Regions from separate parts of the Cupriavidus sp. 05N40 genome, predicted to be linked through region 2. Evidence: predicted binding sites of a transcription regulator. Region 2 holds the regulator's gene; each other region holds the start of a gene.
The links. The regulator sigma-54, encoded in region 2, starts transcription at its own class of promoters, with help from an activator protein. The targets are predictions, from matches to a motif close to TGGCANGNAANCTGCTTT.
Positions count from the first base shown of each region.

Region 1: urtA (urea ABC transporter substrate-binding protein) is a predicted target of sigma-54. The motif match lies at 4,175-4,192, and genes of this name have one in related genera.
Region 3: AC1DO7_RS25000 (TorF family putative porin) is a predicted target of sigma-54. The motif match lies at 1,785-1,802, and genes of this name have one in related genera.

Region 1 covers NZ_JBFTND010000082.1:6,865-14,019, reverse strand. Annotated here, with positions in the region: gene urtC (urea ABC transporter permease subunit UrtC) at 1-1,045, opposite strand, end outside; gene urtB (urea ABC transporter permease subunit UrtB) at 1,045-2,679, opposite strand; gene urtA (urea ABC transporter substrate-binding protein) at 2,856-4,121, opposite strand; gene AC1DO7_RS19825 (hypothetical protein) at 4,512-4,790, shown strand; gene AC1DO7_RS19820 (hypothetical protein) at 4,843-4,989, shown strand; gene AC1DO7_RS19815 (MFS transporter) at 5,057-6,358, shown strand; gene AC1DO7_RS19810 (MaoC family dehydratase) at 6,409-6,888, opposite strand; gene AC1DO7_RS19805 (MaoC family dehydratase) at 6,984-7,155, opposite strand, start outside.
Region 2 covers NZ_JBFTND010000028.1:38,626-43,273, forward strand. Annotated here, with positions in the region: gene lptC (LPS export ABC transporter periplasmic protein LptC) at 1-47, shown strand, start outside; gene lptA (lipopolysaccharide transport periplasmic protein LptA) at 137-781, shown strand; gene lptB (LPS export ABC transporter ATP-binding protein) at 826-1,611, shown strand; gene AC1DO7_RS09065 (RNA polymerase factor sigma-54) at 1,759-3,234, shown strand; gene hpf (ribosome hibernation-promoting factor, HPF/YfiA family) at 3,284-3,634, shown strand; gene ptsN (PTS IIA-like nitrogen regulatory protein PtsN) at 4,039-4,494, shown strand; partial or broken gene AC1DO7_RS09080 (HPr(Ser) kinase/phosphatase) at 4,572-4,648, shown strand, end outside.
Region 3 covers NZ_JBFTND010000117.1:6,139-22,402, reverse strand. Annotated here, with positions in the region: partial or broken gene AC1DO7_RS25010 (ammonium transporter) at 1-473, opposite strand, end outside; gene AC1DO7_RS25005 (P-II family nitrogen regulator) at 504-842, opposite strand; gene AC1DO7_RS25000 (TorF family putative porin) at 907-1,707, opposite strand; gene AC1DO7_RS24995 (accessory factor UbiK family protein) at 2,082-2,345, shown strand; gene AC1DO7_RS24990 (YifB family Mg chelatase-like AAA ATPase) at 2,475-4,019, shown strand; gene AC1DO7_RS24985 (hypothetical protein) at 4,133-4,951, opposite strand; gene AC1DO7_RS24980 (hypothetical protein) at 5,336-5,503, opposite strand; gene AC1DO7_RS24975 (LysE family transporter) at 5,643-6,299, opposite strand; gene AC1DO7_RS24970 (hypothetical protein) at 6,406-7,002, opposite strand; gene AC1DO7_RS24965 (thioredoxin fold domain-containing protein) at 7,244-7,693, shown strand; gene AC1DO7_RS24960 (TlpA disulfide reductase family protein) at 7,828-8,367, shown strand; gene AC1DO7_RS24955 (ATP-dependent helicase) at 8,518-10,692, shown strand; gene cmdF (tyrosine 2,3-aminomutase) at 10,712-12,346, opposite strand; gene AC1DO7_RS24945 (sigma-54-dependent transcriptional regulator) at 12,448-13,764, opposite strand; gene AC1DO7_RS24940 (sensor histidine kinase) at 13,773-15,773, opposite strand; gene AC1DO7_RS24935 (dicarboxylate/amino acid:cation symporter) at 15,874-16,264, opposite strand, start outside.

The DNA.
Region 1 (7,155 bases), on a different contig from region 2:
ACAGCCAGTATTCGGCGAAGTACGCCGTGAACATGGTCTTGGCGCCGTTGACCAGGAAGGCACCGATGATCGGGCCGATCAGCGTGCCGCGTCCGCCCACCGCCACCCACACCGCCATCTCGATCGAATTGGCCGGCGACATCTCGCCGGGGTTGATGATGCCCACCTGCGGCACGTACAGCGCGCCGGCAATGCCGCACAGCACGGCAGAGAAGGTCCACACGAACAGCTTGTAGCCAAGCGGGTTGTAGCCGGAGAACATCACGCGCATCTCGGCATCGCGCACCGCCGTCACCACGCGGCCGAGCTTGGACGTGACGATGTAGCGGCAGGCCACGAAGCCCGCCAGCAAGGCCGCGAAGGTGAGCACGAACAGCGCGGTGCGCGTGTGCGGCGCGGCCACGGCGAAGCCGGCGATGCGCTTGAAGTCGGTGAAGCCGTTGTTGCCGCCGAAGCCGGTCTCGTTGCGGAAGAACAGCAGCATGGCGGCGTATGTCATCGCCTGCGTGATGATCGACAGGTACACGCCCTTGATGCGCGAACGGAAGGCGAAGAAGCCGAACAGCCACGCCAGCACGCCCGGCACCAGCACCACCAGCAGCATCGAATAGCCGAGGTGCTCGGTGCCGTGCCAGAACCACGGCAGCTCCTTCCAGTCGAGGAACACCATGAAGTCCGGCAGGTCGCTCTTGTACACGCCTTCGCGCCCGATGGAGCGCATCAGGTACATGCCCATGGCATAGCCGCCGAGCGCGAAGAACAGGCCGTGGCCGAGGCTCAGGATGCCGCAATAGCCCCACACCAGGTCCAGCGCGATGGCGGCCAGCGCGAAGCACATGATCTTGCCGACCAGCGTCAACGCGTACGCCGACAGGTGCAGCGGATGGCCTTCGGGCAGCAGCAGCGCGCACACCGGCACGCCCACGCCGACGATCAGCGCGATCGCCAGCAGCGCGGCCCAGCCGCGCCGCGAGAACAGCGGCTGGCGCGCGGGCACCGCCAGGCGGAAGCCCGTTGGGGATGGATTGGTTGTCGTTGTCTGCATCATGCCTCCGCGCTGCGCCCCTTGAGCGCGAACAGTCCCTGCGGGCGCTTCTGGATGAAGAGCACGATCAGCACCAGGACGAAGATCTTGGCCAGCACCGCGCCGTAGAACGGCTCGATGAATTTGTTGATGAGGCCCAGGCCGAAGGCGCCGATGATGGTGCCGGCCAGCTGGCCCACGCCGCCCAGTACCACGACCATGAACGAATCGATGATGTAGGCCTGGCCGAGATCCGGCCCGACATTACCGATCTGCGACAGCGCGCAGCCGCCCAGCCCCGCGATGCCCGCGCCGAAGGCGAAGGCGTAGCTGTCCACCTTCCACGTGCGCACGCCGACGCAGGCCGCCATGGTGCGGTTCTGCGTGGTGGCGCGCACGAACAGGCCGAGCCGCGTGCGGTTGAGCACGCCCCACGCCACCGCCACCACGGCCAGCGCGAACACGATGATGACCATGCGGTTGTAGGGCAGCACCAGGCCCGGCAGCATCTCGATGCCGCCGCTCATCCAGGACGGATTGGCCACTTCCACGTTCTGCGCGCCGAACAGCGTGCGTACCGCCTGCATCAGCAGCAGGCTTACGCCGAAGGTGGCCAGCAGCGTTTCGAGCGGCCGCCCGTAGAGATGGCGCAGCACCAGCCGCTCGAGCACGAAGCCGACGATGCCCGAGGCCAGGAACGATGCCGGCAGCGCCGCCAGCAGGTACCAGTCGAAGGCGCCGGCGAAGTGCGCGCGGAACACGCCCTGCACCATGTAGGTGGCATAGGCGCCGATCATGAGGAATTCGCCGTGCGCCATGTTGATGACGCCGATCAAGCCGTAGGTGATGGCCAGGCCCAGCGCGGCCAGCAGCAGCACGCTGCCAAGGCTCAGGCCGGCGAACAGGTTGCCGATCAGCTCGGCGCGGCGCTGGTCGCCGCGCAGCGCATCGAGCGCCTGCTGGGCGGCGCCGCGCAGTTCCGCATCGGGCTCGCGGTAGTTGCCGGCGGCGTCCTTCTCCAGCAGCGGCTGCAGCTTCTGCCGGCTTTGCGGATTGCTGTCCAGGCCGAGGATCCTGATCGCTTCGAGCCGGTCATTGCGGTTGCCGTCGGCCAGCACGATATTGGCCCAGATCACGTCGAGCTTGGTGCGCAGGCCGGCGTCGGCCTCGGCCTTGCGCGCGGCTTCCACGACTTCGCGCGAGGCGCTGCCGGGCTGGTCCAGCAGCGTATTGACGGCCTGCGCGCGCACCAAAGCGTCGGACGACTGCAGCAGCATGCTGCTGGCCGCGCTGTCCACCATTGCGCGCAGGCTGTTGTTCAGGGTGAGCGACTCCAGCGCGTCGGGCTTGACGTCGACCGGCTTGCCGCTGATGGCATCGACCAGCTTGTCGCCGTCCTGGCGCACCATGCCGACAGCGGGAGCGTATTGCAGCGTATCGTCCTGCAGCGCCTTGAGGATGGGAGCGGCCTGCTCTGCCGGCGCCTTGGTGAGCGCGCTCAGCGCCGCGGTCTTGGCGTCGAAGTCGTCTTCGACCAGCGGCTTGAGGTCGGCCTGTGTCAGCGGCGCCGCCCACAGCGGCGCGGCGGCCAGCAGCAGCGCTGCCAGCAGGGCGCGCAGCCACGGCACGGCGGAAATGAATTGGGATCGGTGCATAAGTGCCGGCGGAGTCTTGGTGGCGCGTTGGGTCGCGTCTTGGTGTTCTCTGTGTTCGGGTGGGAGCAGCACGAGGCGGTAGAAGACCCGCTGTTTCGCTCCCGCTGCCTTGCTCCTCCGTCCCGCGCACGGGACGGAGGAGCAAGGCCTGGCAATGTGAAGTAGCCCGACAGGCCTTACATCACCTTGTCCGGCTTGCCTTCGTTACCCGCGATGAACGGGCTCCACGGTTGCGCGCGGACTGCCTTCGGGGTCTTCCACACCACCGAGAACTGGCCGTCGCCCTTGACCTCGCCGATCATCACCGGCTTGTACAGGTGATGGTTCTCGCCCATGGTCAGCGTGAAGCCGTCCGGCGCCTTGAAGGTCTGGCCATACATGGCGGCGCGCACCTTGTCGGTATCGGTGGTGCCGGCCTTCTTCACTGCCTGCGCCCACATGTGGATGCCAACGTAGGTGGCTTCCATCGGGTCGTTGGTCACGCGCTTCTCCGCGCCCGGCAGGTTGTTGGCCTTGACCCACGCAGCCCATTGCTTCTTGAAGGCATCGTTCTCGGGGTTCTTGACCGACATGAAGTAGTTCCACGCGGCCAGGTGGCCCACCAGCGGCTTGGTATCGATGCCGCGCAACTCTTCCTCGCCGACCGAGAACGCCACCACCGGCACGTCCTTGGCCTTCAGGCCGGCGTTGCCCAGTTCCTTGTAGAAGGGCACGTTGGAGTCGCCGTTGATGGTGGAGATCACCGCGGTCTTGCCGCCCTGCGAGAACTTCTTGATGTTGGCGACGATGGTCTGGTAGTCGCTGTGGCCGAACGGCGTGTAGACTTCTTCGATATCCTTGTCCGCCACGCCCTTGCTCTTGAGGAAGGCGCGCAGGATCTTGTTGGTGGTGCGCGGGTASACGTAYTCGGTGCCSAGCAGGAAGAAGCGCTTGGCGCCGCCGCCTTCCTTGCTCATCAGGTATTCCACCGCGGGGATGGCCTGCTGGTTGGGTGCCGCGCCGGTATAGAAGACGTTCTTGGACATCTCCTCGCCTTCATACTGCACCGGGTAGAACAGCAACGAATTCAGTTCCTCGTAGACCGGCAGCACCGACTTGCGCGATACCGAAGTCCAGCAGCCGAACGTGACGGCGACCTTGTCCTTGGTGATCAGCTGGCGGGCCTTCTCGGCGAACAGCGGCCAGTTGGAGGCCGGGTCCACCACCACCGGTTCGAGCTTGCGGCCGAGGACCCCGCCGCTCTTGTTGATCTCGTCGATGGTCATCAGCGCCACGTCCTTGAGGGACGTTTCGGAAATGGCCATGGTGCCGGACAGCGAATGCAGGATGCCGATCTTGATCGGCTCCTTGGACTGCGCCATTGCCAGCGGGCTGACGCCAGCGGTTGCGAAAAGCGCCGCGGCGGCTACCGCCGACAGCTTCAGCATGTCACGTCGTTTCATTACAGCTCCCAGATTGTCGTGTTTGATAAGGAACAACGCACCCCGGGAATGCTTCTGCAACTAGCGTGCCATGGCGTGAAGCGCGTGCCCGGGCCCTCCAGCACGGGCCCGGGCGCCTCCGGCGACAACGGCCGGCCCTTGCGCACCACGACAGTGCGCCGCCCGCGCGCACCAAGCATGTGCGGCGCGCAAAGCCCACTTCAGATTGGGGCACACCTGCACACCGGCACCGGCGGCGCTGGTGCGCGGCGGCACCATACTGCAGCGCGCCGGTCGCCTGCCTTCGCGCGCGACATGCTGCGCCGTGACTTGCCCGAATCCGGAAACGGCTCTATGGTTCCCCATCGCTGCGGCGGCACATAGAAAAAGCAGCAACCGGAGACAGCCAATTTGAAAGCCGCACGGCAGCAGCTGGACGGCACCGGCGCCCGCACGGGCGTGCCCGGCGCCGACCGTATCGTGGTCAGCGGGGCGGGCTTGGCCGGCACGGTCGTCGGCACGTGGCGCGACAACACCTGTCCCGGCCGTGGCAGCGACATCCCCTTTCATCCCTGCAGTTTTTCCTTTGCACCGAAGCGGGACCGGTCCGCGGCGTACCGCTGGCAGCCAGCCACGCCGCGCCGGCGGGATTTCACGCTGCGCAAGGCGGCTGAGGCCGCGGCCCGCTAGCCACCCTGCCCGCCCACGCCGTCGGGTCACGACCCGCGACAGGAGAATGCCAATGAGAGCGCCTGCAAGACAAAGCGGTCATGGCCACTGTCGCCGCGCCGGCGATCAGGCGCGCTGCGCGGAGACCGGCGGCGGCCACCTGGCCATGCCGGAGCAGCCCGGACGGCTGCGCGATCTGATCGTGCGGCACCTGGATTGAACGCGCCGCGCCCCGCTTCCCACCCGATTCCCACCCGCCTCTTCCCTGCCACCCACCGCGCATACCCATGAACCTTCCCTCGTCCTACCAGCCGCGTCGCGCCTGGGCCATGGCTTCGATGCTGACCTGGCTCGCGCTGATCAACTTCCTCGACAAGATCGTACTGGGCATGGTCGCCGTGCCGATGATGGCGGACCTGAAGCTGTCGCCCGCGGAATTCGGACTGGTCGCCAGCAGCTTCTTCTGGCTGTTCGCGCTGTCCACCGTGCTGGTGGGCTTTCTCTCCAACCGCGTTGCCACGCGCTGGCTGCTGCTGGCGATGGGCGTGGCATGGGCGGTACTGCAGGTGCCCGTGGTGCTGGCCGGCTCGGCCATGACCATCCTGGTGTGCCGCATGCTGCTGGGCGCGGCGGAGGGTCCGGCCTTCCCGATCTCCGTGCATGCGCTCTACAAATGGTTTCCCGACCACAAGCGCAACCTGCCCGTGGCGGTGGTGAACCAGGGCGCCACGGTGGGCCTGCTGGTGGCGGGCCTGGCGATTCCGCTGGTGTCGCTGCAGTGGGGCTGGCGCGCCAACTTCATCGTCCTCGGCGCGATCGGCGCGGCGTGGAGCGTGATGTGGCTCTGCGTGGGCCGCGAAGGCTCGCTGACCCAGCCCGCGGCGCAACATGCGGGCGGCGGCGCGCCCGCCGCGCGGCTGCCCTACCGGCGCATCTTCCGTGACCCGACCGTGCTGTCGTGCATGGCGCTGAACTTCTGCGCCTACTGGGCACTCGCGCTCGCGCTGACATGGCTGCCGGCGTGGATGGAGAAGGGACTCGGCTTCAACCCGGTGGCCACGGGCCGCTGGTACGCGGTGATCGTGGTGGCGGCCATGCCGACCACGCTGGTGCTGAGCTGGCTGTCGCAGCGCATGCTGCGCAATGGCGCCTCTTCGCGGCTGGCGCGCGGCGTCCTGATTTCAGTCCCGGCCATGGCGGGCGGCGTGATGTACCTGGTGATCGAATCGGTGACGCTGTCGCCGGTGCCGATGGTCCTGCTGCTGGCGGTGGCGGGCGCGCTGCCGCCGGTGGCCTATGCACTCTCGCCCGCCATGCTGGCCCAGGTCGTGCCCGAAGCGCAGCGCGGCAGCGTGCTGTCGATCCATACCGCGGTGATTTCGCTGGCGGGCATCGTGGCGCCGGCGGTGATGGGGCAGCTGGTGCAGCGCCACGGCATGAACGGCGGCTTCGACGTGGGCTTCACCATCAACGCCCTGCTCCTGCTCGTCAGCGGTGCGATGGGCTTGCTGTGGCTGAATCCGGAGCGCTCGGCAAAGGCGCTGGCAAGGGCCACGCAGGAGATGATGCCGGCGCGGTCGCCGGCCTGAGGCAGGCACGCGGCCGGGGCGGGCTCGCCGCCGCGGCCGCGTCGCGAGGACTACGAATAGCGGCGGCTGATCGATTCCGCCACGCACACGGGCCGGTCGCTGCCTTCGCGCTCGACCGTGACCTCCCAGTTCGACTGTGCGCCGACCAGGCCGGGCGCGTTGGGCAGCGGCTCCAGGCGCTCCACCGACAGCAGTTTCACGCGCGCGCGCAGGCGGCTGCCGACCGGCACCGGCGCGGTGAAGCGCACGCGGTTCAGCCCGTAGTTCACGCCCATCTTTACGCCGGGCATGTCCAGCGCGTTATGCATGAAGGCCGGCAGCAGCGACAGCGTCAGGAAGCCGTGCGCCACCGGTCCGCCGAACGGCGATTCGCGGCGGGCGCGCTCCACGTCGATATGGATCCATTGATGATCGCCGGTGGCTTCGGCGAACTGGTTGACCTGTTGCTGGGTGATCTCGATCCAGTCGCTGGTGGCCACTTCCTGGCCCTGCAGGCTTTCCAGTTCTTCGAGCGAAGCGATGGTACGCATGATGTCTCCTCGTTGTTGTGGTGGTGAGCGGCGGCCGCGATCGGCGTCGGTGCGGCCAGATGATGCCTTGATGTCCGCGGGCTGGCAACGGCCTCTCAGACCGGGCGGCGGCCGTACATGCCCATGCCCTTGACCGTGCAGACCAGCTCGCCGCGCTGGTTGGTGGCTTCCCATTGCGTGTGCACCACGCCGCGGTCCGGCCTGGAGGCCGATGCGCGCGCGTCGAGCACCACCAGCGACACGCTCAGCGTATCGCCGGCATAGACC
Region 2 (4,648 bases):
GCACCATCATTACGGGGCCGCCGGCCAGCGCCGCGAAGCAGCCCTGACGAAGCCTGACGCGCCGCGCCCGGAAACAGCCAAGAAACGAAGCCGCCCGCGGGCCAGAGCCGCCCGCGCCAACCGCCACCACGCCAATATGAATCCATTCCTGACGACATCGTCCTGTCGCCGTCGCAGCACGGCTGCCCTGCTGACGCTGGCAGCCATGCTCGGCCTTGCGCTGGCCGCGCCCGCCCGCGCCGAGAAGGCCGACCGCGACAAGCCACTGGTGCTGGAGGCGGACAATGCCAGCTACGACGACGTCAAGCAGGTGTACGTACTGACCGGCAACGTGGTGCTGACCAAGGGCACCATGGTGCTGAAGTCCGATGCGGCCGAAGTGCGCACCGACCCCGAGGGCTACCAGTACGCCGTGGCCACCTCGAAGGCAGGCAAGCAGGCCTATATCCGCCAGAAGCGCGACAACGTCGACGAATACATCGACGGCTGGGGCGACCGCATCGAGTCCGACGGCAAGCAGGAAATCTCCAAGCTGATCGGCCGCGCCCGCATGGCGCGCCTGGCCGGCGCCAAGCTGGTCGACGAGATCCGCGGTGCCGTGATCACCTACGACAGCCGCAACGAGTTCTACACGGCCACCGGCGGCGCCGAGAACGCCACGGCAGGCAGCCCGTCCGGACGCGTGCGCGCGGTGCTCTCGCCGCGCCAGGAGCAGCCCGCCAGCGGCGCCGCCGCCAGTCCGCTGCCGCTCAAGCCGGCCCCTGCCCCCRCCAACCCCTGACGCCGGCGCGCAGCAGCGCCGCCCGATCCACGGATTCAGCCTTCATGACCGCTACCCAAACCGAACCGTCCCAGCCCAACGTCCTGACCGAGAGCAGCACCCTGGTCGTGCGCCACCTGAAGAAGCGCTACGGCTCGCGCACGGTGGTCAAGGACGTGTCGCTCGACGTGAAGAGCGGCGAGGTGGTCGGGCTGCTGGGTCCCAACGGCGCGGGCAAGACCACTTCGTTCTACATGATCGTCGGGCTGGTGGCGCTGGACGAAGGCGACATCGTGCTCGACGACAAGCACATCAGCGGCCTSGCSATCCAYGAGCGCGCGCGCATGGGCCTGTCCTACCTGCCGCAGGAAGCCTCGGTGTTCCGCAAGCTCAACGTGCAGGAGAACATCCGCGCCGTGCTCGAGTTGCAGGTGCACGACGGCAAGCCGCTGTCCAAGGCGGATATCGAGCGACGCCTGGACTCGCTGCTCGACGACCTGCAGATCGCCCACCTGCGCGAGAATCCGGCGCTGTCGCTGTCCGGTGGCGAGCGCCGCCGCGTGGAAATCGCCCGTGCGCTGGCTTCCGCGCCGCGCTTCATCCTGCTCGACGAACCGTTCGCCGGCGTGGACCCGATCGCGGTGGGCGAAATCCAGCGCATCGTCAGCTTCCTCAAGGCRCGCAACATCGGCGTGCTSATCACGGACCACAACGTGCGSGAGACGCTTGGCATCTGCGACCACGCGTATATCATCAGCGAAGGCACCGTGCTGGCGTCAGGCCAGCCCGAAGACATCATTGCCAACGAATCGGTGCGCAAGGTCTACCTGGGCGAGAACTTCCGCATGTAACGCGGGGCGCGGCCTACTGCCGCGCAGCCGGGATATTCGCGGCCAGGCGGCGTTCATGTCGCCTTTCATCCTGCAAACGATCACGGCGGCATCAGCGATAGCAATTTCCGTTCCAACGGCATGGAAGTTGCGCATAAAATAGGTCGCATGAAACCGTCGCTACAGCTCCGCCTCTCGCAGCATCTCGCGCTTACGCCGCAACTCCAGCAGTCGATCCGGCTGCTGCAACTGTCCACGCTCGAACTGCAGCAGGAAGTTGAGCAAGCGCTCACCGAGAACCCCCTGCTCGAACGCGAAAACGACTGGATCGAAAGCCCGCTGCGCGTGGGTGCCGATGGCTCCGTCAACCTGCAGAGCGCGCCCGCGCCTGCGCCCGCCGATGGCCAGGGCACCAGCGAGAACCGCCCCGACGGCGCCGCCGATGGCGACGACAACTACGCCGACAGCGGCGAGGATTACGGCAGCGACTGGAGCCTCGACGACTTTGCCCGCCGCCCGCAGGGCGACGAGGACGAAAAGACGCCGATGCAGCTGCGTGACGCCGAGCCGACGCTGCGCGAGCACCTGATGGAGCAACTCGCGCCGCTGAAGATTTCCATGCGCGACAAAGGGCTCGCGATCTTCCTGGTCGAGTCGCTGGACGACGACGGATACCTTAGCGCTTCGCTCGAGGAGATCTGCGCCGAACTGCCCGAGGAACTCGAGTTCGAGATCGACGAGGTACACGCCGTCCTGACCCTGCTGCAGAGCTTCGACCCGGCCGGCGTAGGTGCGCGCAACGCCGCCGAATGCCTGGCGCTGCAACTGCGCCGGCTCACCCATCCGCAGCGCGAACTGGCCCTGACCATCGTCACCAGCCACCTGGAGCTGCTCGCGGTGCGCGACTACACGCGCCTGAAGAAAGCGCTGCAGGTCGACGAGGCCGACCTCAAGGCCGCGCACGAACTGATCCGCTCGCTCGCCCCGTATCCCGGCCATGCCTATAGCCGCCCCGAGGCGGATTTCGTGGTGCCGGATGTTTTCGTGCGAAAAATGAGCGGCGGCTGGATCGCGCAACTCAATCCGGATGTGATGCCGCGGCTACGCATCAACGATATGTACGCGCAGATTTTGCGCGGTGCAAAAGGCGATTCAGGGGCTGCCGGACTGCAGCAAAAATTGCAGGAAGCACGCTGGTTGATCAAGAATATCCAGCAGCGCTTCGACACCATATTGCGCGTCGCACAAGCGATTGTCGAACGTCAAAAGAACTTCTTCACCCACGGGGAAATTGCGATGCGCCCCTTGGTTTTGCGGGAGATTGCCGATACACTGGGTCTACACGAGTCCACCATCTCTCGGGTGACAACCAATAAATACATGGCAACGCCGATGGGGACTTTCGAGCTGAAGTATTTCTTCGGCAGTCACGTATCCACAGAAACCGGCGGCGCGGCCTCTTCAACGGCAATTCGAGCGTTGATCAAGCAACTCATAGGAGCCGAAGATCCCAGGAATCCCCTGTCGGATAGCAGGATCGCCGAACTGCTCGGCGAGCAAGGCTTCGTGGTGGCGCGCCGTACCGTCGCCAAGTACCGCGAGGCGCTGAAAATCCCTGCCGTAAATCTCCGCAAGTCTTTGTAGCCGAGTTGCATCGCCTGCCTGATGCAACTCTTTCAGAAGGAGAAACGCTATGAACTTCAAGATCAGTGGACACCACTTGGACATCACGCCCCCGCTGCGTGAGTACGTGGAAACGAAACTGGAGCGTATCGTCAGGCATTTCGATCAAGTCATTGGCGTAAGTGTGCTGCTATCTGTCGACAATACAAAAGAAAAGGACCGGCGGCAGTACGCGGAAATCAATCTACATCTCAAGGGCAAGGACATCTTTGTCGAAGCGCATCACGAAGACCTGTATGCCGCTATCGACGCGCTAGTCGACAAGCTCGACCGGCAGGTGATTCGCCACAAGGATCGCGTGCAAAGCCACGACCGCGAAGCGGTCAAGTATCAATTGGCCGCAGCGCAGATGCAGCAATGACCGTGCCTGGCGGCCCACCTAGGGGGCCGTCGGTGTCAGTCCCTTGAAACCAGAACAAGCCGCGCCCGATGCGCGGCTTTTTTGCGCACATTTTTGTGGCGTTCTCCCGCATTTACGGCCGGTATCGAATCACGCAAGGGGATTCCGCAAGGCCACGCTCCCGGTGTATGCTGTGCAATACATAAGCAATAGCGCGGCAATTTTTCCGTGCGCGCGGCACCGCTTCCGCGCATCGGCTATTGCAATGCACAAGGCGGGGGCGGGCCTGCTCTATAATGGCCAGACGCCCGACACCGGCATGGGATAACCGGTGAAACGAGGGCACGAGCCTTTCTATCCCCTTTGCCTGGTGCGGCCCTCTCCTGGCCACGGGCCTGCTTACTAGAAAAACCTGCGCATTCCACATGAATCGTTTGGCTAAATTGCTGCCACCCGGCAACATCAACCTCGACGTCAGCGTCACCAGCAAGAAGCGGGTGTTCGAACAGGCCGGGCTCCTCTTCGAGAACAACCATGGCGTAGCGCGCGCTACCGTGACCGACAACCTGTTCGCCCGCGAATCGCTGGGCTCGACCGGCCTCGGAGCCGGGGTTGCCATTCCGCACGGTCGCATCAAGGGCCTCAAGCAGCCCCTGGCCGCCTTCATGCGCCTGGGCGAGCCGATCCCCTTCGAGTCGCCTGACGGCAAGCCGGTGTCGCTGCTGATCTTCCTGCTCGTGCCCGAACAGGCTACCCAGCAGCACCTGGAGATCCTTTCCGAGATTGCCCAGCTGCTGTCCGACCGCGAAATGCGCGAAGGACTCGCTACCCTGCCCACTCCCGATGCCGTGCACCAGTTGCTGACGCAATGGCATCCCTGACCCGCCGGGGCAAGCCCTGCCCGGCCAACAGGGCCGTTGCCTCCCCGGCCTGAAAGCCTGTCCCCCGAAAGCACCGCATGGAACTCACTGGCGTCACCTCGCAGTCGATCTTCGACGACAACGCAGCCGACATCAAACTCTCCTGGGTCGCTGG
Region 3 (16,264 bases), on a different contig from region 2:
AGGCCCTTCATGAAGAGCCTGTCGGTGCCGCCGAAGAACGCGTTGCCCTCGGTGAAGGCGAAGCTATAGCCGTAGATGGCCCACAGCAGCGACACCAGCGAGAAGATCACCAGGCACTGCATCAGCACCGACAGCATGTTCTTCGAGCGGACCAGGCCGCCGTAGAACAGGGCCAGGCCGGGCAGCGTCAGCAGGATGACGAAGGCAGTCGATACCAGCAGCCAGGCGGTGTCGCCCGTGGTCGGCACGGGTGCCGGGGCGGCGGCGGGAGCCGCTGCCTCTGCCGCGGGAGCAGCCGCTGCAGGCGCCGCGGCGGCCGGAGCCGCTGCCGGGGCCGCGGCGGCAGCCGGAGCCGAGGCTTCCGCGGCGGGCTTGTCCTGCGCCACGGCGTGGGTGGCCACGCCGATGCCGGCCGTGCCCAGGGCCAGCGCCAGGGCGCCGGTGCTCAGGATGCGCTTGATCCAGGATTTCATGTGATTAACCTCTTGTCGTTGGGCTGTGCGTCACAGCGCATCGCCGCCGGTCTCGCCGGTGCGGATGCGGATGACCTGCTCGATCGGGGCAACAAAGATCTTGCCGTCGCCGATCTTGCCAGTGCGCGCCGATTTTTCGATCGCCTCGATGGCCCGGTCGACCACGTCGTCCGGGACGGCCACTTCGATCTTCACCTTGGGCAGGAAGTCCACGATGTACTCCGCGCCCCGGTACAGCTCGGTATGGCCCTTCTGGCGGCCGAAGCCCTTGACTTCGGTCACGGTGATGCCGGACACCCCGACGTCCGAGAGCGCTTCGCGCACCTCGTCGAGCTTGAACGGCTTGATGACAGCGATGATCAGTTTCATCCGATTTCTCCTCTGAGCGGGTCGGCCCGGTATCCGCCCGGCGCCCGCTCTACCTCATGCTGGTTTAGAAAGTCTTGGTGATCGAAGCCCAGGCCGTGGCGCGGCCGACATAGCGACCGGACGTATTGGTATAGACCGAGTTGTGCGCGTTGGTGTCGATATAGGCGACCGCCAGCGCGAAGCCCTTGCCCAGGTCCTTGGTCAGGCCGATCTTCCAGTCCGTGTACGAGGCGCTGTTGATGTGCTTCACGTTCTGGTAGCCGACGTGCGCGTTCACCGTCAGGTCCCAGAAGTTCAGCGGCACGTTGGCCGTCAGGTCCACGTAGTAGCTGTACTTGCTGTCGGCAAAGCCGAACAGGTTGGTCAGCGACTGCGAATACTTCAGGAACACCGGGCCGTAGCCCGCGCCGACGTACAGTTCCGTGGTGTACGGGCGCGTGAAGCCGGCCGGGTAGTCGCCCGGGTAGTAGTACTGCAGCACGCCGGCGTCGTAGTTCCATTCCAGCCCGGCGATCGTGACGGTGTTCTTGAAACCGCCGTAGAAGTCCATCTCGATCGGCGCCGAGACCTGCGAGTTGCTGTCGCTGAGCCAGCTGATGTTCGAGTTCCAGTTACCGATGTAGAAGCCACTCGAATGCGAGTAGTCGAAGCCACCCTGGATGGCGGGGCGGTGATTGGTCTGCATCAGGCCGCGATAGCGATATTCGGTAGCCAGGGTCACATTGGCCGTGAACGTATGCGGCGAGGCCTCGGCCGCGGCGGCAGGAGCCGCCGCGGCGTCGGATGCGCTCTGGGCAAAAGCTGCGGAGCTGAGGCCGCAAAGCACAACTGCACTGGCACTGACTGCAAGGGCCAACTTCTTCATGGATTTCTTCTCCTTTTCCTCTGGCTCGGTACTCGTGTGTTTGGATTCGATAGTGAAACAAGGCTCCCGGATTCATTACTGCAACTGCCGTGCCAGGTCTGCCGCCATGCAGGAACCGTATTTTTGTGAAGAAAGGACCTCTCCCCTGCGTCATTGGAAAGCCCGCTGAGCGGCCGGCGGCACGTTAAAAGGTGTTACCAGGCCTCGCCGGCGCTTTCCCGGCGGCGCATGAAGCGCGATAATCGGCCCAAGCCGGCGGCAGGTGCCGTGCACGCACCGCGTTTGCCCGCGTTCCGGCCGGGTGCACCGTGATGCAGCACGCGAAATCCGCCCACCCATCATCCGCACCAAGGCGGTGCAAAAGGAGAATCACCATGAAACCGACCGACCTGTTCAACGATTTCCAGGCCAAGGTCAGCGAAGCCTTGCGCAACTCGCCCGCCAAGGACATCGAGAAAAACGTGCGCAGCATGATGACCCAGGGCTTCTCCAAGCTGGACCTGGTCACGCGCGAGGAATTCGACGTGCAGTCGCAGGTGCTGGCCCGTACCCGCGCGCGCCTGGAAGAACTGGAAGCCCGCGTGCTCGAGCTGGAGCGTCGCGCCGCCGGCGGCTCCGACAAGCCGGCTGCCGGCTGAAGCGCTTGGCGCGCCGCGCATCCGCCCCGGGTCGCCGATGACGCCGGGCAAGCGTCTTGTCCGCCATCATGGCCGCCGCACTCCGGCGGCCATTTTCGTTAACACTTCCTTGAAGTTTGCGGAGCAACGATGAGCCTCGCCCTGCTGCGCAGCCGGGCGCTGACCGGACTCGAGGCGCCGCTGGTGTCGGTCGAGGTTCACCTCGCCAACGGCCTGCCTGCCTGCAGCATCGTCGGCCTGGCCGACACCGAGGTCCGTGAAAGCCGCGAGCGGGTCCGCGCGGCCATCATCAACAGCCGCTTCGAATTCCCGAACCGGCGCATTACCGTCAACCTGGCCCCGGCCGACCTGCCGAAGGAATCCGGACGCTTCGACCTGCCCATCGCCCTGGGCATCCTGGCCGCGAGCGGCCAGATCCCGCTGGACGGGCTGGATGCCAGCGAGTTCGCCGGCGAGTTGTCGCTGTCCGGCGATCTGCGCCCGGTGCGCGGCGCACTGGCCATGGCGATGAGCCTGCAGCGCGACAATGCGCTGCGGCAGGCCAGCGATGCCGGGCCGCCGCGCACCTTCGTGGTGGCAGCCGAGAACGGGCCGGAAGCTGCCCTGATCGACGGGGTCACCGTCTATGCGGCGCGCTCCCTGCTGGAAGTCTGCGCTCACCTTGGCCCGCTCCCCGAGGGCCGGCTGCCGCGCGCCGAACCGCTGCTGGCTGTCGGCGGCGCCGAGCCCGCCCGCCCCGACATGCGCGACGTCCGCGGCCAGGCGCAGGCGCGCCGCGCCATGGAGATCGCCGCCGCCGGACAGCATTCGGCGCTCCTGATCGGGCCGCCGGGCACCGGCAAATCCATGCTGGCGCAGCGCTTTCCCGGCCTGCTGCCGCCCATGACACTGGAAGAAGCGCTGGAATCCGCCGCGGTGCAAAGCCTCACCGCCGCCGGCTTCCACCCCGCCCGCTGGCGCGAGCGGCCCTACCGCGCGCCGCACCACACCGCCTCGGCGGCGGCGCTGGTCGGCGGCGGCGGTAATCCCCGCCCCGGTGAAATCTCGCTCGCCCATCACGGCGTGCTGTTTCTGGACGAACTCCCCGAATTCGACCGCAAGGTGCTCGAAGTCCTGCGCGAGCCGCTGGAGTCAGGCCGCGTCACCATCTCGCGCGCCGCCCGCCAGTCCGATTTCCCGGCCCGCTTCCAGTTTGTCGCGGCCATGAACCCCTGCCCCTGCGGCTACCTCGGCCATCCGTCCCGGCCTTGCCGCTGCACGCCCGACCAGGTGCTGCGCTACCAGTCCCGGCTCTCCGGCCCGCTGCTCGACCGCATCGACCTGCAGATCGAAGTGCCCGCCCAGGACCAGCAGGAAATGCTCGATGGCCCGCCCGGCGAGCCCAGCGCCGAGGTGCGCGAGCGCGTACTGGCGGCGCGCGCCCGCCAGCAGGCGCGCCAGGGCAAACCCAACGCCGCCCTGGCAGGCCGCGAGATCGACGAGCATTGCCCGCTCGCGCCCGAAGCGCAGGCGATGCTGCGCGGCGCCATGACCAAGCTGGCCTGGTCGGCGCGCGCGTATTTCCGGGTCCTGAAGATCGCCCGCACGTTGGCGGACCTGGAAGGCGCCGAGCTATTGCAGCCCGGCCATGTGGGCGAGGCGATCCAGTACCGGCGTGCTTTGCGCACGCCGTGATTGCATCGTGAAAGACTGGGAACTGGCACGGGAGAGAGGTACTCGCGCGGTCGGCGCGAGCTTACGATATTCGCCGCTTGATTTTCATTTACACGAAGGCCAGCAAAAGCCTTCTAGGCTGCACACGGAAACACTGCGATCCCGTGAAAAATGGCGCCGTTCTCCAGTCTCACCCGATATGGCATGGCGACATGAATGCCGCCGTCGGCCGCCGATCCCAGCATGATTTTGGCGCCGATGCCACCCGAATCGAAATCCTCGTGGCTCTGCACTGCATCACTGCGCGTGAAAATCGACTTCCCCTTGAGCCATCCCTTTTTACCACCCGCCATTGCCACCAGTTGGAAATCGACGGTTGCAACAGAATTGAGGATCGAGAAGCTTGCCTTTCCACCGACCGTGCCGGCCTGCTGATTGCTATCGATATTGGTGCCGTTAACAAAAGTTATCGTGGTGACACGTGGCGCGCCGCACCGATAGGTCCAATTGCCAGGCATCGCCCTTAATGGCTTGATGAGCAGGTAATGCCATGACCACCGAGGGCTCCCATCAAGAATCTCCGTGCTTCCTTGCGGGGTAGTCAGCGTACCGGCCGACCATCGGCCTAATGCGAAATCCGCGTTCCCCGAAACATCGCCCAACTGCATCGACGCACCCGATAATCTAAAGTTAGCCAGGGAAGTCAATGCGCCGCTGTCCACCTGTCGATAAGTAGTCAACGGAGCCAACGTAAATCCGGAGGGACCGATGAGCGAGAAAATAGCCGGATTGTCATTTCGGAAAAGCGCCGACACGCCGCCCAAAATGCCGTTCGGCAATTCCGACTCGGACGATCCGGGTTTATCGGTGCGCCTTTCCCATCCGTCGCAGGCGCTCATGCCACTCGCCGCCATCAAAAGCAATGAGCAGAGAAATAAATCCCTTGGTTCCATGAAGTTGTGCGCTTGGTTCAGGGCTCTCAATGATTGCGAGGTTGAGACCCACCACAGCGGAGAACAATCGTTCCTAAACAGTGGCTTACCTGCGTGCGCAAGCCCATCAGAAACCGCTCAAAGTTGCATGAGAAATTTCCGCATGCATGGGGCGTAAACGTGTGGTGTGTCGACGTGCGAGAAGAAAGATATGCAGTCAGCAGGCAGCAGTAGGCTGCTGGAAGCAGGGAGTACGCTACAGAAAGACGAGCGCCGCAAAACCGGGTCGCGCCGGCGGCCACGCAGAACCGCTATTGGGATCTCGGACCGACCCCTGTCTGCTGGCACGCCGGACGCTGTCATCCGAACTTCACGGCATTTCCCTGTCCGGCGCGCGATGTACCTTCACCCGCGCGGCGGCACCGCGACGGGCGGCTCCGCGGGCGGCGGATCCTCTTCGGGCGGCAGCGGCAGGTCGGGAGGGACGCCCGGCGGCGCGGGCTCATCGGCCGGCGGCACGGTATGGGCGGGATGGCGGCGCGGCTGGGCCTGCACGGCGTGAGAATGGGGCATGACTGGTCTCCGCGTCGGACGATTCACCTCACCTATTTAAGCAAACGCCCCCGTCAGAAGCCAGCGGCATGCTGAAAGCCGGCCCGCGGCACCCGGCCGCCGGAGGGCACGCCACTTCGGCCGCTTCGGTCATCAGGCATCAGGCCGGATGCCGCCTGACGAAGAACAGCGCCGCGCCTACGGCCACCAGCACGCTGCCGAACACGCGGTTCTGCCAGCGCATCGCCCGCGCGTTGCGGAACAGGCCGCGCATGCGCGAGGCGAGCAGCGCGTAGCCGTGCATCACCACCAGGTCCACGCCGCACATGGTCGCGGCGAGGATCGCGAGCTGGGGCGCCAGCGGGTGATTGGGATCGATGAACTGCGGCAGCACCGCGACCATGAAGATGATCCCCTTGGGGTTGGTGACATTGGTCAGCAGGCCGGTGGCAAAGCGGCGGCGCGGGCTCAGGGCGGCCACGCGCGGCGCGCCGGCTTCGTCGCCCTGGTCCGCGGCGGCCGGGCCGTCTTCCACGCGCGCGCGCCACTGCTGCACGCCCAGGTAGACCAGATATAGCGCGCCGACCGTCTTGACCACGACAAAGGCGTGTTCGGAGGCAAGCAGCAGCGCGCCCAGCCCGCCGCCCGCCACCAGCAGGATGATCACCAGTCCGGTCTGCAGGCCGAAGATGGTGGTGGTGGTCTTGCGCAGCCCGTAGGACAGGCCATGGCTCATCGACAGCACGGCCCCCGAACCCGGAGACACGGCAATCACCCAACAAGCTGCGAAATAGGCCAGCCAGACTTCCAGACGCATGACATCACTCCTTGAATAGAATCCAGAATCGCGCCCGCACGGGCGCTTGCAAACGTTATCTCATCGGCCCGGCGCGCGGCATGGGGCACCACCGGCCCGGCGCAGCTCAGAACGGATGGAAGCTGGTGAGGAACTGGTCGACCTGCTCGGCCTGGCGCTGGTCGCGCGCCGCGTCGCCCGCCTCCAGCACCACCGCCTGGTAGACATGCACGCCCGAGGCCACCAGCCTTGCCGTCAGCCTGCGCGCCGACTTGTCCTGCGGCGACACTGCCGCCACCTGCACCTCCACGCCCTCCAGCGCCACCGCCGGCGTGGCGGCGGACATCACCGTCACCTGGCGGGTCTTGACCGCATCGGCCGGATGCGGCCCGAGATTGCCGAGCAGCCCGGCCTGCATCGATGCCAGCGCAGCCTGCCGCATGGCGGCATCGTCGGCCGGCAAGGTCACCACGCCCACGGCGAACAGGGTCTCGTCGACCCGCGCCGCCTCCATCGTCATCGGCAGCTTGCGCCCGGCAATCGACACCTCGCGCGCGGCGCCGCTCGGCTTGCCCGGATAGAGCGCGGCATAAGCCCCTTCGTTGGACTGGATGGTGCGCCAGTCATAGCGCGGCGAGCAGGCAGCCAGCGCACAGATGGCCGCGATCGCAACAAGCCCGGCGAGCGAGGGTGACGAAAAACGGGAAAACCAGGCGTGTGGCATCGCGGCAGTCGGGGGGGCTGAAAGCCTGGCAGCGGTCCTGCGAACCCTGCCCGGGAATGTGCGGTCCCGCACCCCAAGGCATGCCGGCACGGCGCCTCGGGTTCGGGCAGAAGCCGCTATTATCGGGGAACCCGCGCGCCAGCGCGCATTCATTGCCCACCCCATGCCACGCTCTTTGCAAACCTTGCCACCGGCGCCGCCATCGCCAAGCACGCGTGCGCGGCTGGCCGCGCGCGCCGCGATGCTCGGCGCAGTCCTGCTCGCCATCGGCACCGCGGCGATGGCCGCCTCCACGCACCTGCCGCCTGCCACGGACCTCGCCGCCCAGGCCGCGGCGGCCGCCAGCAGGGGCGAGCCGCTGGTCGTGCTGGTCACCCTGCCCGACTGCGTCTACTGCGAGACCGTGCGCCGCAACTATCTCGGCCCGCAAGCCGCCAGCGGCGAGATCGTCGCGCGGGAAATCGACATGACCTCGAATGCGCCCCTGCGCAACGCGGACGGCACCATGACCACCGCGCGCGAATGGGCACGCAGCCGCAATGTGGCGGTGGCGCCTACGGTCCTCTTCCTCGATGCACGCGGCCGCTCGCTGGCCACGCCGCTGCGCGGCCTGCAGCCTGACTTCTACGGCGCCTACCTGGAACAGGCGCTGGACCAGGCCCGCTCTGCCCTGGCAGCGACGCCGCGGTGAGCCGCGGTCCGGGCCAGGCCGCGCGGATTCCTGCGGCCAATCGCCGCACCCTTGGCGGCGCCGGAATTGCCTCCGGCAGCGCATCGGCGGGGGCAGTAGAATGAGAGCTTGTCTCTGACCTGTCGGCACGCATCATGACGACCTCGGCTTCCCCCTCGCCTTCCTCCCAGCGCAAGCTCTGGCCCGTCATCGCGGGCGTGCTGCTGGCCGCCGTGCTCGGCTGGTTCGGCTATCGCGCCATCGCGCCGGCCAACGCGGCGCCGCCGGCCACCTTCACCCTGCTGTCCGGTGAAAAGGTGAGTACCGCCGATCTCAAGGGCAAGGTCTACCTGGTCAACTTCTGGGCCACCAGCTGCGTCACCTGCGTCAAGGAGATGCCGGAAATGGTCCGCACCTACGACAAGTTCAAGGACAAGGGCCTGGAGTTCGTGGCCGTGGCGATGAGCTACGACCCGCCGATGTACGTGATGAACTATGCGCAGACCCGCAAGCTGCCGTTCAAGGTGGCGATGGACTCCGACGGCGCGGCGGCCAAGGCGTTCGGCGAAGTGCAGCTGACGCCGACCACCTTCGTGATCGACAAGGACGGCCATATCCTCAAGCGCTACGTGGGCGAGCCCGAGTGGGACGCGCTGCACAAGCTGCTCGACGGCGCCCTGGCCAAGGCCGCCTGACCGGGACCGCCCGGCCAGCGCCAGAGCCAGAGCCACCTTTTCCGCAAGCCTTTCCAGCCACATACCCGATGGCAAGGCCAGGCACGCAACGCCCCGGCTTGCACGCCTGGCCTGTATAGATATACAGTTACCGGCAGCTTTCCCCCGCCCATGCACGGCAGCGCACATGCGCGCGCCCGCATTCCTGAGGCCCCTGCCGTGTTACTCGATTCTTCCCCTGCCTTGCTGGATTCCGCGCCCGGCGACGCACTTTCCGCCGTGCCGCCTGCCCAGGCCACGCCCGCCTATCTCGCCAGCCTGAACCCCGAGCAGCGCGCCGCCGTGACGCACGAGGCGGCCGCGCCGCTGCTGGTCATCGCCGGCGCCGGGTCGGGCAAGACCAATACCCTGGCGCACCGCGTGGCGCACCTGGTGCTGGGCGGCGCCGATCCGCGCCGCATCCTGCTGCTGACGTTCTCGCGGCGCGCCGCCGCCGAGATGGGGCGGCGCGTCGAGCGCATCGTCGACCAGGCGCTCGGCAACCGGGCATCCGGCGCGGGGCGCGCCGCGCTGCACTGGTCCGGCACCTTCCACGCCATCGGCGCGCGCCTGCTGCGCGAGTACGCCGAGACGCTCGGCCTGTCGCCCAGCTTCACCATCAGCGACCGCGGCGACGCCGCCGACCTGATGAACATGGTACGGCACGATCTCGGCCTGTCGGCCCAGGCCTCGCGCTTCCCGCGCAAGGAGACCTGCCTGGCGATCTACTCGCGCGCGGTCAATACGCAGGCCCCGCTCGACGACGTGCTCAAGCAATGGTTTCCGCGCTACGCCATGTGGGCGGATGCATTGCGCGGCCTGTTCGCCGGCTACGTGGAGGCCAAGCAGAAGCAGCACGTGCTGGACTACGACGACCTGCTGCTCTACTGGGCCCAGGCGCTGGGCGAACCGGCGCTGGCGCAGGACATGGGCGCGCGCTTCGATCACGTGCTGGTCGACGAATACCAGGACACCAACGCGCTGCAGGCCACCATCCTGCTGGCGCTCAAGCCCGACGGCCGCGGCCTCACCGTGGTGGGCGACGATGCCCAGTCCATCTACGCCTTCCGCGGCGCCACGGTGCGTAATATCCTCGATTTCCCCACGCAGTTCTCGCCGGCGGCGGACATGGTCACGCTGTCGCAGAACTACCGCTCCACGCAGCCCATCCTGGCTGCCGCCAACGCGGTGATCGGCCTGGCGGCCGAGCGCTTCACCAAGGACCTGTGGTCAGACCGCGGCTCGGCCGAAAAGCCGGACATCGTGGTGGTCAACGACGAGGCCGACCAGGCCCGCTACGTCGCCGAGCAGATCCTGGCGCGGCGCGAAGCCGGGCTGGCGCTGATCGCGCAGGCCGTGCTGTTCCGCGCCGCCGACCACAGCGCGCAGCTGGAGATCGAGCTGGTCCGCCGCAATATTCCCTTCGTGAAATTCGGCGGCCTGAAATTCCTGGAATCGACCCACGTCAAGGATGTGCTGGCGGTGGTGCGCTGGATGGAGAATCCGCGCGACCGCATGGCGGGTTTCCGCGTCCTGCAGCTGATGCCGGGCGTGGGCCCCAAGACCGCCGCGCGCGTGCTCGACGCCATCGATGTCGCAACCGGGCCGCTATTCGCGCTCGAATCGTTCGAGGCGCCCCCGGCGGCGGCCGAGGCCTGGCCGCAGTTCGTCGCGCTGGCGCGCAGCCTGATGGCGCCGGCCGCGCCGTGGCCATCGGCCTTCGAGCAGGTGGTGGCCTGGTACCAGCCGCACCTGGAGCGCATGCACGACGACGCCCACGCGCGCGCCGCCGACCTGCAGCAGCTCGAACGCATCGCCGCCACCTACGCCTCGCGCGAGCGTTTCCTGACCGAACTCACGCTCGACCCGCCCGACGCCTCCAGCGACGAATCCGGCGTGCCGCTGCGCGACGAGGACTACCTGATCCTCTCCACCATCCACTCGGCCAAGGGCCAGGAATGGAAGGCCGTCTATGTGCTCAACGCCGTGGACGGCTGCCTGCCGTCGGACCTGGCCACCGGCACCACCGAGGAGATCGAGGAAGAACGCCGCCTGCTCTACGTGGCGATGACGCGCGCGCGCGACCACCTCGACATCGTGGTGCCGCAGCGCTTCTATGTGCACCAGCAGCCCGGCTACGGCGACCGCCACGTCTATGCCTCGCGCACGCGCTTCCTGCCCAACCGCGTGATGCCGCTGTTCCACAGCCGGGCGTGGCCACCGCCGCCGCCCGTGCCGGACGCGCCGGCCAAGGCGCCGCTGCCGAAGCTGGACCTCGGCAGCAAGATGCGCGATATGTGGCGCTGAGTCGCTGAGTCGCCGCGCCTCAGTGCACCGCGGCGCCCGCCGCGCGCACCACTTCGACCAGCGCACCCGCGCGCAGCGTCGCGGCGATGGCTTCGATGTCGTCGGTCATGTAGCGGTCCATCGCCAGGAAGGGCACGCGCTCGCGCACGAAGCCGAACACCGCGCGCCCGGCCGGCGACAGGTGCTCCACCGCGCCCGCCAGCTCAGCCGCCTGGCATGCCGCCAGCAGCTCCACGGCGAGGATGTACTGGTTGTTGTCGATGATGCGGCGCGCATTGCGCGCGCCGATCAGCCCCATGCTCACCACGTCCTGGTTGTCGCCGTTGGACGGCACGCTCTGGATGCTGGCCGGGCTGCAGATGGTGCGGTTCTCCGCGATCAGCGCCGTGGCCGGATACTGCGCGCCCGCGAAGCCGCAGCTCAAGCCCTCGTTGGCGGCCGCCAGGAAGGCCGGCAGCCCGTTGTTCAGGTGCGGGCTGAGCAGGCGGTTGAGGCGGCGCTCGGACACCACGCCGAGCTGGGTGGCGGCGATGGCCAGGAAGTCCATGGCGAATGCCACCTGCTGGCCGTGGAAATTGCCGCCGTGGAACAGCTCGCCGTCATCGAAGAACAGCGGGTTGTCGTTGGAGGAATTCAGTTCGCGCTCCACCACCGCGGCGCAGTGGCCCAGCGTGTCGCGCACCGCGCCCAGCACCTGCGGGATGCAGCGCAGCGTGTAGGCTTTCTGGATGAACACGCCGGTGCCGGTGTTCTTCTCGGCGCCGGCGCGCGTCTTCATCTCGCCGGCCAGCTGGCCGTGGCCGGACAGGCGCGTGGCGCCCGCCAGCAGCGCGCGCATATTGGCCGCGGACTGCACCTGTCCCGGATGCGGCTTGGCGATATCGTGGCCATGGGTCATGAAGGCATCGGCCGAGGCGTTGAGCCCCTCCAGCGCCAGCGCGGCGATGATTTCCGCCTGCGTCACCTGCGCGCGCATGGTCTCCAGCAGCAGGCACGACATGCCGGTCATGGCCGAGGTGCCGTTGATCAGCGCCAGCCCTTCCTTGTAGGCCAGCTTGATGGGTTCGATGCCGTGCTCGCGCAGGACCTGCGCGGTGGGCGCGGTGCTGCCGTCGGCCAGCAGGACCTTGCCCTCGCCGATCAGCGTGATGGCGATATGCGACAGCGGCGCGAGGTCGCCGCTGGCGCCCAGCGAGCCCACCTGCGGCACCGCCGGCGTGATGCCGGCCTCCACGTAGCGCAGCAATTGCTCGATCACCAGCGGGCGCACCGCCGAATAGCCGCGCGCCAGCGCATTGGCGCGCGCCACCATCATGGCGCGCACTTCCTCGCGCGCGAACAGCGGGCCCACGCCGGCGCAGTGGCTGCGCAGCAGGTTTTCCTGCAGCGCGCGGCCATGCTCGATATCCACCCAGTTGTGCACCAGTTCGCCGAAGCCGGTGGAGACGCCGTAGATCGGGATATTGGCCGAGGCCAGCTGCTCGAAGCGCGCCCGCGCATCGGCCACATGCTCGCGCGCCGCCGCGTCCAGGCTTGCGGCACTGGCGCCGCGCGCAACCTGCGCCACGGCGGCAGCGGTGAGTTGATGTCCATCGACCTGCACGGCCACGCCGGCCTCCGGGGTGGATGCGGGCTGGCGGGATACCTCGTTCATGGCTTGTTCCGGGTGATCTGTTCGGGGCACGCCGGGGCGATGCAGTGCCGCGCGGCGTGCCGGGCCCGCGAGTGTATCAAGAGATGAACGCGACTTTGCGCCTACAGCCCGTAGCGCTTGATCTTCTCGTACAGGGTCGCCTTGCCCACCTGCAGCAGGTCCGCCGCCTGGCTGACCGCGCCGCCGGTGCGCGCCAGCGTGTCGGCGATCACCGCGCGCTCGTAGTGCTCCATGCGCTCCTTGAGCGGCGTGGAATCGTCCAGCGCGTCGGCGCGCGCGCCGCCCTCCGGCACGCCCAGCACCAGGCGGTCGGCCGCGTTGCGCAGCTCGCGCACGTTGCCCTGCCAGGCGCGCTGCATCAGCGCCTGGCGCTGCAGCTCGGAAAGAATGGGCGCGGGCCGCTGGTAGCGCACCGCCGCTACCAGCATGAAGTGCTCGAACAGCGGCACGATGTCTTCGCGCCGCTCGCGCAGCGGCGGCAGCGGGATCGTCACCACGTTGAGCCGGTACAACAGATCCTGGCGGAACGTGCCCCGCGCCACCAGCGCTTCCATGTCGCCCTTGGCGGCGGCCACGATGCGCACGTCGATGGCGATCGAGGCATTGGAGCCCAGCCGCTCCAGCGTGCCTTCCTGCAGCACCCGCAGCAGCTTGACCTGCAGCGCCAGCGGCATGCTCTCGATCTCGTCGAGGAACAGCGTGCCGCCCGAGGCATGCTCGAGCTTGCCCACGCGGCGCTTGCCCGCGCCGGTGAAGGCGCCCGCCTCGTGGCCGAACATCTCGCTCTCGAAGATGGCCTCCGGCACCGCGCCGCAGTTCAGCGCCACGAAGGGTGCCTGGTGGCGCGTGGACAAGGTGTGCAGGCTGCGCGCCACCAGTTCCTTGCCGGTCCCGGTCTCGCCGTTGATCATCACCGGCACGTCGGTGGCCGCCACGTTGGCCACCAGCGTGCGCACCTGTTCGATCGCCGGCGAGCGTCCGATGATGCGCGTGCCCGCGGCCGGGCCGGCCAGCTCGCGGCGCAGCGCACGGTTCTCCAGTTCCAGCGCGCGGCGCTCCAGCGCCCGGCGCACGGTCTCGGTAAGGCGGTCCGCGCCGAACGGCTTCTCGATGAAATCGTAGGCGCCTTCGCGCATGGCCTGTACCGCCATGGTGATGTCGCCGTGGCCGGTGACCAGGATCACCGGCACGCCCGGGGCGGCATTGCGGCAGTGTTGCAGCAGGTCCAGGCCGCTGGCGCCGGTGAGCCGCACGTCGGTCACCAGCACGCCGGGAAACTCGGCCGACAGGTGCGGCATGGCGGCCTCGGCCGAGGGCAGCGCCAGCACATTGAAGCCAGCCAGCTCCAGGCTCTGCGCGGTGGCCTGGCGCACCAGGGGTTCGTCTTCGACGAACAGGACACGCAATCCGTCTTGCATGGCGATGCTCACTGGGTGTTGGTGGAGGAAGCGCCGGATGGCGCGGCGGCAGATGCGGAGGACGGCGCCACGGCAGCGCCGGGCAGCGTCGCGCGCCGCAGCACCACCAGGAATTCGGCGCCGCCCCCCGCACGGTTGGCCGCGCTCAGCTGGCCGCCGAACTCGCGCACGATGGAGGTGGAGATGGCCAGTCCCAGGCCCAGCCCCTGGCCGATTTCCTTGGTGGTGAAGAACGGCTCGAACAGCCTGGGCAAGGCGTCATCGGCGATGCCGCCGCCGTTGTCGCGCACGGCGATGCTGACCGTCTCGCCCTGCTCGCTGACCGCCACTTCCACGCAAGGGGCCGCCGGCAGGGCAGCCGCCAGCGCATCCAGCGCGTTGCCGATCAGGTTGAGCAGCACCTGCTCGAGCTTGAGCTCGTCGGCCCAGACCGCCGGGCCCGGCGGCGGCGACAAGCCTTCCACCTTCAGCGCGACCTGGCCCAGGCGCGGCGCCATCAGCGCCAGCACGTGGTCGAGCGCGGCGCGCACGGGCACCGCGTGGCGGCGCGGACGCGCCTTGCCGGCGAACAGCTTGAGCTGACCGGTGATCTTGCCCATGCGCGCGGTGAGATCGGCGATGGCGGCGAGGTTGTCGGTGGCGGCATCGAGCTTGCCGCGCTCGAGCAGCACGCGCGTGTTGTCGGAGAACGTGCGCAGCGCGGCCAGCGGCTGGTTCAGCTCATGGGTGATGCCCGCGGCCATCTGGCCCAGCGCCGCCAGCTTGCTGGCCTGCACCAGCTCGTCCTGCGCCGCGCGCAGCTCGCTTTCGGCGCGCGTGCGCTCGGCCACCTCGGCCTCGAGCTGCTCGTTGATCGCCATCAGGTCGGCGGTGCGCGCCTCCACGCGGCGCTCCAGCTCGTCGTAGGCGGCCTCGAGCAGGCGCCGGCCGTACTCGATGTCGCGCGCGCGCTGGCGGCGCTGGCGCCAGTTGAACAGCAGCAGGCACATGCAGGCGTAGGCCAGGGCCGCGCCCAGCGTGGCATTGCGCGCGCTGGCCAGCACCGGATCCAGCGCGGCCAGCACCTGCATGGTCCAGTCGGCCGGGCCCACCTTGCGGCTGACTTCCAGGTACCGCTCAGCCTTGCCGCCGGTGCCGATGCGCACCAGCCGCGCGCCCTCGCCCAGCACGGTCTGGCCGAGCCAGCGCGTGACCGGCGACTGCAGCGCGTCCAGCGGCAGCGGCTTGACCTCCTGGTCGTGGTACTGGCGCGTGCGGTCCAGCTCCGACTGCAGCTCGGGCGGCAGCGGGCGCAGCGTGCGGTACTGCCAGCCCGGCACGGAGGAAAGGAAGATCACGCCGTGGTCGTCGCTTACCATCACCGGCTCGGCGCCGCCGGCACCGGCACGCTGGAACCATTCCAGGTTGAGCTTGACCACGGTCACGCCCACCACGCGGCCGCCCGCCTTGACCGGCTGGGCGATGTAGTAGCCCGGCTCGTCGCTGGTCACGCCGATGGCGTAGAAGCGCCCGACCTCGCCACGCGAAGCGATCTGGAAATACGGCCGGAAGCGATAGTCGGTGCCGACGAAGCTGCCCGGCTCGTCATGGTTGCTGGCGGCCAGCGCGAGCCCGTTGGCGGCGATCACGTAGGTGGCCGAGGCGCGCGCGCGGCGGTTGACTTCAGCGAGATAGCGGTTGGCCGCCGCCACGCGCGTCGGGTCGTTGGGCGCGGCGAGCAAGTCGTGTACGAAGGGATGGAGCGAGACCAGCGCCGGCAGGAACTCGTAGCGGTCCAGCGTGCTCTCCAGCGTGGCCGAGTAGCGGTCGGCGCGCGTGGCCGTGCTTTGCTGCAGGGCGTCGATGCCGCGCTGCACCGAAACCAGCCAGGTCAGCGAGCACAGCACCAGCAGGCCGACGGCCAGTGCCGCGGCGAAGCCCCGCCAGGTGCCGCCACCATCGCCCGGCGCATGCACCAGGCGGGCGGAAGCGGGATCATGCACGGCGAGAAAATCGTCGGAATGTGGCATCGGCGCACGCGTTGGGACACGCGCCGATGATACCCGCTGGCGGGCGGCGCCGGCTGGCGCCGCCGCCCCGCCGGGGCCGCGGGGGCCGCCGGCGGCGTCCTCAGCGGACGCCGGGGCCGGCTTCGGCAAGTTCGGCCGTTTCATCGCCGCCACGGCGCAGCGCGCGATCGAGCTGCGCGCGGTCCAGCTCGTGCTCCCAGGCCGACATCACCACCGTGGCCACGCCGTTGCCGATGATATTGGTCAGGGCGCGGCATTCGCTCATGAAGCGGTCGATGCCGAGGATCAGCACCATGCCCGCCACCGGGATGTCAGGCACCACCGCCAGCGTGGCGGCCAGCGTGATGAAGCCCGAGCCGGTCACGCCGCTGGCGCCCTTGGAGGTGATCATCGCCACGCCCAGCACGGTGAGCTGCTGCAGCAGCGTCAGCTCGATGCCGGTGGCCTGGGCGATGAAGATCACCGCCATGGTCATGTAGATATTGGTGCCG